Linked DNA regions of Hahella chejuensis KCTC 2396. Each later gene encodes a partner of the first gene's protein in a complex. Links are inferred from orthologs where the notes say so. Each region holds a gene or a part of one and is shown in the gene's direction. Other genes may lie near its edges.

Region 1 (3,294 bases):
AACCGCATTGCGCAGGCGTTGTTGGAGGAGTTAGGGGCTCCGTTGATGAGCTCTACCTTGATTATGCCCGGCGAAGAAATGCCGATGACCGATCCCTATGAGATCCGTCAGATGCTGGAGCATGCGGTGGACTTGATCATCGATGGCGGTTTCTGCGGCATGGAGCCCACCTCCGTCGTTGACCTGACCGACGATGCGCCGGTGATCTTGCGGGAAGGCGCGGGCGACGTTTCCAGTTTCTGAGAGAATGCGCCGCCGGTATCGCCGGCGGCTGACGTGATCAGCTGATGGAGATGGAGAAGGCGGAGCCGGAGTTTGCGGTCATCTCCGCGGCGGCGGACCCCATTTTGTGAAAGCGCTGTACGATGTCCTGCAGGGAATTGTTCTGTGGGTTGGAGGAAAGCAACGAACTGAATAGCGAGTTGTCGCCCCCATAGGCATTCTGCAGACGCATGACGTTCTGCACGTAATCCAGTGCGGGCTTCTGATTGCTCAGACGTACGAATGTTTGCTTGATATCCGGGTTGCGATTGATATCCGCTTCAATCTTTTGTTTGGCCTCTGTCGGAATCGCGCCGGAAATTTCCAGCGCGCCGGTTTCGCTGCGTCCCAGGCGAACCTGTCCGCGTACGCTGGTGACGCCATACTCGGCAAGCTTTTGCCTGAGCGTCTGCTGCACAAAGGCAGTATCTTGCCCGACTCCTTGTTGGAACTCTTTGATCATGACCCGGGGACGGGAGCTTTGTTCCTGCTGCTGACCCGACAGGGTCACGGTTCCTGGCTCAGGAAGATTGTCCATGGCCGCGTCGGCCTTTGTCTGCTGGGCGGCGGTGGGCTGTTTCAGGCCTTCGTACGCCTGATTTCCATATTCAAATAAAGTGCGAATTAAACCCATGACGGCTACCTTGTAATTTCTGAGTGCGTTGTTTCCGGCATTGGAAAGCGCGTATTCCTGACATATTCAGAACTTATTCAAATGCTGTGCCAGCAATCGGCCGGGAATCCAACATGACGAACGGGGCGCTATTGGCTAACATGGGCGCCTGATTGACGACTCAGAGTAGTTAAATGGCTGACACCTTTTATTGGTACGATTTCGAGACCTGGGGCGCAGATCCCCGCAGAGACAGACCTTCTCAGTTTGCGGGCGTGCGCACGGACTTGGATCTCAACCCCATCGAAAAGCCGCTGGTGATGTATTGCATGCCGGCGGAAGACGTATTGCCGCAACCGGAAGCCTGCCTGATCACCGGCATCACGCCACAGAAGGCGCTGTCCGAGGGCGTGAGCGAAGCGGAATTTATCCGCCTGATCCATGAGCAGTTCTCGCGTCCGGGAACCTGTGTGGTCGGCTACAACAGCATCCGCTTCGACGATGAAGTCACCCGCAACACGCTGTACCGCAACTTCTACGATCCATACAGCCGGGAGTGGCGCAACGGCAATTCCCGCTGGGACGTCATCGATATGGTGCGGCTTACCTACGCCATGCGGCCCGACGGCATAAACTGGCCCATGAACGCAGAAGGCGTCCCCAGTTTTCGCCTGGAAGAGCTGACCAAGGCCAATGGCGTGACCCACGAGGCGGCGCATGACGCTATGTCTGATGTGTACGCCACCATCGCTGTGGCGCGTCTGATCAAGACGGCGCAACCCAAGTTGTATGACTACGTGCTCGGCCATCGCAATAAGAAAGTTCTGGAAGGGCTGGTGGATATCGAACGCATGAAACCCCTGTTTCATGTGTCTTCCAAATTTCCGGCGGCTTTAGGCTGCTGCGCCATGGTGGCGCCCATTGCGCGTCATCCAACCAATCCCAACGGCGTGATCGTCTATGATCTGCGCGCTGATCCCTCCACCTGGACGCACTTGCCAGTGGAGAAGATTCGAGAGCGCATCTTCACGTCGAATGAAGACCTCCCGGAAGGCGCGGAACGTATCCCGCTGAAAGTCGTGCATCTGAACAAATGCCCCATTCTGGTTGAAAGCAAAATCCTCAAAACCATGGACCCGGAGAGATTGCGCGGTTTTCAGCTGGACGGCGACAAGCTGAGATCGCACCTGCAGGCGTTGCGTCAGGCGGAGAATATTCAGCAACGGGTGGCGGAAGTGTTCAACGAACCCATGGACGACAGCGAGACCGATCCGGACCTGATGCTCTACAGCGGCGGCTTTTTCAGCAACAACGACCGTGAACTGATGACTTTCATTCACGAGCAGTCGCCGGAAGTGCTGGGGGAGCTGGAGCTGCCTTTTGAAGATCCACGGCTGCAGGAGATGCTGTTCCGTTATCGCGCCAGGAACTTTCCCGGAACGTTGAACGAAGAGGAAATGGAGAAGTGGGAGCGGTATCGCTATCACCGTTTAGCCGGGGAATCCAGCGGAGCCTCAATCAGCTTCCAGGCGTATTTCAAGAAGCTGGAGCAGCTCGCCGCTAACCCGGATATCACGCCGTTTCAGTTGTCCATTCTTCAGGATCTGCACTTATACGGTGAGTCCATTATTCCCATGGACTTCTGATCCCGGACAGCGCCATAGCCACGGCGCCTGACTCTTGCCAGTGGATAGCGTAACGAAAAAGACCCGCATGATGCGGGTCTTTTTTATTGGAGCGAGTTTCGCTGCAGAGCCTGTCAGTATTTGACTCGAAGCGGAAACAGCTTGTTTGCGTTGAGCCAGCTCTCTTTGTCCTTCAACGGCTCCGCTTTTCCAGGACGCCAGTGTACGCCGTTTTTGTCGCCGTCAGTGACCACCAGCAGCGCGCTCTTATCCGTCACAAACTGCTTGTCGAAGTAGTCCGCCAGCAGTTCAAGGCTGAGCTTGTCCACTTCGCTGGCGATCTGGTTCAGGGTGTCGAACTGCTCATTGCCAACGTCAATTTCCGTCCAGAATCGGTCGGAGCGCTGCTCCAGGGTTTGATCTTTCTCCATCAGGCGCGCCTTCAGTGCGGCTTTGTGTTTCTCAAATTCCGCTTCGGGCAGTAAACGCAACTCTTTCGCAAAACGAGCGATAAAGTCCTCGGTGGCGGTATGGATTTGCTTTGGCGTGTGTGACGGAGACTGCACGATAAAGGCCAGAGCCGGTGTATCCAGCAGCGTATAAGGTGTGGCGAACACGACATAGCCCATCTGCGCTTCTGTGCGGATATCGTTGTAATATTCCGGCGAAATGATCTGTGCGATCATGCCGAACGCTGCGCGGTCAGCATAGGTTTTCCCGGGGCCCTGGACATAATAGAGATAGGCGGAGTCCTGATGGGGAGTGTTGATTTCTTTAAACCAGTCGCCGCCTTGA
Region 2 (3,311 bases), 1.2 Mb from region 1 along the record:
TGGCCTCGCCATAGGCGTATATGGCTTGAGTCAGGCTGTGATGCAGGTGCCTTTTGGGGCGTTGTCCGATCGTTTTGGCCGCAAGAAGTTAATATTTATCGGTTTGGGTGTGTTCTGTCTTGGCAGCGTCGTTGCAGCATTAAGCGATAATATTTATGGCGTTATCTTTGGGCGCCTGTTGCAAGGAGCAGGGGCGATCGCCAGTGTTTTGATGGCGCTGCTCAGTGACCTGACGCAGGAAGAGAATCGCACCAAAGCCATGGCGTCCGTGGGGATGACGATTGGCTTGTCCTTCGCGTTGGCGCTGGTTTTAGGGCCGCTTATTTCAGGCTTCGCGGGATTGGCCGGGCTGTTTTGGGCGACGGCCTGTATGGCGTTGTCAGGAATGATTTTGTTGTATAAAGTGCCGACCCCGTTACAACAGCGGCGTAACTTGGAAACAATAGTGCTCCGCTCGGCGTTGAGAAATGTCTTCCAGCATAAAGAGTTAATGCGTCTGAACTGGGGAATATTCTCGCTCCACATGATTTTGACGGCGATGTTCGTCGCAATGCCGGTTACATTGGCGGATAAATTTAATATGGTTGCAGATCGGCACGGCTGGTTTTACTTGGCGGTGATGGGCGCAGCTTTTGTATTTATGATTCCGCTGATCATCATTGGTGAAAAGAAACGACTTCTGCGGCAGGTTTTCACTGGAGCGGTCTGGTTAATGGCGGTCGCACTCATGATTGTGATGAAAGGAGTGAACGACTTTATCGGGTTTACCCTGGCTGTGTTCGGCTTCTTCTTGGCTTTCAACTTCTTAGAAGCGACTTTACCTTCACTGGTCAGTAAAGTCGCCCCTGCCGGCATGCGAGGTACGGCAATGGGCGTGTACTCCAGCTCCCAGTTTTTCGGGGCCTTTCTAGGGGGCGTCCTAGGTGGACTGGCTTACCAGAAGTTTGGTTTGATGGGAGTGTATGGTCTTTGTACAGTGATGGCGGTAGTATGGGGCGGAGTGTCCCTGTTCATGCCTGATCCTCCCTATACAGCGAGTTATGTGCTGCCGTTGCAGCCGTTCAATGTGGACGCAGCGGATAAGATAGCGCAGGAACTGACGCAAATTCATGGTGTTGAAGACGTCACGTTGGTGATCGAAGAGCACTTGGCGTACTTGAAAATTGATAGACAGCGCTTTGATGAGAAAGCGCTGATAAATTACCCTCTCACCGCCCAGGTTGAGGGATAACGTTTGGAGAGCGATATGGCGCGTGGTGTAAATAAAGTAATTCTAATTGGTAATTTGGGTAGCGATCCGGAAACACGTTATACCCCCTCCGGCAGCGCGATTTCCAACCTGAGGTTGGCGACTGACGAGAGTTATAAAGACAAGCAGACGGGACAGCTGGTTCCCCGTACGGAATGGCACCGGGTTGTGCTGTTCGGTAAGTTGGCGGAGATCGCCGCTCAGTATCTGAGAAAAGGCTCCAAAGTATATATTGAAGGTCGTCTGCAAACCCGTAAGTGGCAGGATCAGTCTGGGCAGGATCGCTACAGCACTGAGATTGTTGTAGATATGCAAGGTCAGATGCAGATGCTCGACAGCCGCAGTGGCGGCGGTGGTATGGATAACTCGCAAGGTTACAATGACGGCTGGCAACAATCAGCTCCCTCCGGCGACAGTTACGGCAGCGCTCCAGCCGCTGCGCCCGCCGGTAATTATGGCGGCGCTTCTTCCAACAACAATTATGGCGGAGCCCCTAACAATAACTTCGGCGCGTCAAGCGGTGGTTACTCCGCTCCGAATCAGGCGCAACAACGCCCGCAACAGCCTCAGCAACCTAAGCCGCCCATGCCAGAGCCGATGGACGACTTTGACGACGACATTCCTTTTTGATTCGGAAGCTAAAGAATATTTAAGGCGTAGCGCTGTGACAGCCTGACTTGAAAGCCCCATTATCTCGGGGCTTTTTTGTTTTTACGTTTCGGGTGAGGAGAATAAGGGCCATGAAAATCGCAGTTTTATTCGGCGGCACGAGTGAAGAGCGGGATGTCTCTATCGCCAGCGCCGCGCAAATTATTCCGGCGCTGCGTAGTCTGGGGCATGAGGTGTTTTCCGTGGATACGGCCACTGGACAACTGTCTGGGACGGATGAAATGCGTCTTCTGCAAGCGGGTGTGGCGCCGGAGCCGCCGTCGACGTCGGTTATCGCCGATGTGCGAGGTCGCGCTATCGCCTTGTCTGCGGAGGCTTTTAATATCCGTGACGTTGATGTTGTTTTTCTGGCGTTGCATGGCGGCGCAGGAGAAGACGGACGGATTCAGGCAATGTTGGATCTGGCTGGTCTGGCGTATACCGGCAGTAATCATATTGCGAGTGCGGTGGCCATGGACAAAGACCTGAGTAAGCAACTGTTCCGCGCCGCCGGCGTACCCACGCCGGATTGGTTGATGGCGCCAGCGAGCAGTGATGAAGTGGCGCAAAAGTTAGGTTGGCCAGTGGTCGTCAAACCCAGCAAGCAAGGTTCCACGGTTGGTTTAAGCGTGGTGCGGGAAGCGTCGGAGTTGGCGAAGGCGATTGAGCTTGCGATGAATTACGACGATGAAGTCATGATTGAGAAGTTCATCCCTGGACGAGAATTCACTGTCGGAATATTAGATGGGCGGGCGTTGCTAGTAGGCGAAATCATCGTTCCTAACGAGATATTTGATTACCACGCCAAGTATCAGGTGGGCGCCGCCAGCGAAATATTTCCGGCGAATATTTCTGAGACTGACGCCGCCGCTATGCAGGAGATCGCATTGCGTGCGCATGCCGCGCTGAAGTTGGGCGTGTACAGCCGAATCGATTTCCGTGTGGAGGATAACGGCGCAGTATGGTGTCTGGAAGGTAATTCGTTGCCGGGGATGACTGCGAACAGTCTATTGCCGCAAGCGGCGAGGGCCGCCGGTATTGAATTTCCCGAACTTCTGGAGCGGATCTGCCGTGGCGCTGTAACTTGAGCGCCTCGTTTCTGCCTGTAGGTTAGTGATTGGAAGGCGACGGAGGGCCTTTGGTAGGGGACATGCGCCCAAATCAATCGTTATATTGTGCCATAATGCTGGGGCCAGGCCGTTAAGACATAACGGCGTATAAAAAAACTAACAGCAGAAACAAGGGAGTAGGATATGACTACAATATTGGATATCGCAAAAAAGGACTTTGAGACCGGCACGGAATATCAAGTCGAGTTGATCACTAAAGAGGGCTCCAAAAATGGCAAGCCTTCGCCCTGTTTGGAAGTATGGGAGAGAGCAAGAGGCACTCGAACGATTCTGGGGCGAATCTT

What was found.
Region 2: the proteins of sbcB (region 1) and ssb are in contact, whole or in part, in a crystal structure (PDB 3C94), measured with the Escherichia coli proteins. The link is inferred for Hahella chejuensis KCTC 2396 from one-to-one orthologs.

What each region holds. Positions count from the first base shown.
Region 1 is NC_007645.1:5,143,947-5,147,240, reverse strand. The notes cover bases 321-3,294. They hold sbcB (exodeoxyribonuclease I), read left to right. Parts: upstream 321-1,068; coding sequence 1,069-2,520; downstream 2,521-3,294. Other genes in these bases: HCH_RS22460 (insulinase family protein), read right to left, coding at 2,634-3,294; HCH_RS22470 (hypothetical protein), read right to left, coding at 321-895. In the rest of the region: HCH_RS22475 (L-threonylcarbamoyladenylate synthase), read left to right, coding at 1-243; more of HCH_RS22470, read right to left, coding at 281-320. UniProt on the Escherichia coli protein: Degrades single-stranded DNA (ssDNA) in a highly processive manner.
Region 2 is NC_007645.1:6,325,348-6,328,658, reverse strand. The notes cover bases 72-3,062. They hold ssb (single-stranded DNA-binding protein), read left to right. Parts: upstream 72-1,246; coding sequence 1,247-1,879; downstream 1,880-3,062. Other genes in these bases: HCH_RS27815 (D-alanine--D-alanine ligase family protein), read left to right, coding at 1,990-2,985; HCH_RS27825 (MFS transporter), read left to right, coding at 72-1,231. Also shown: more of HCH_RS27825, read left to right, coding at 1-71; HCH_RS27810 (hypothetical protein), read left to right, coding at 3,151-3,311. UniProt on the Escherichia coli protein: Plays an important role in DNA replication, recombination and repair. Binds to ssDNA and to an array of partner proteins to recruit them to their sites of action during DNA metabolism. Acts as a sliding platform that migrates on DNA via reptation.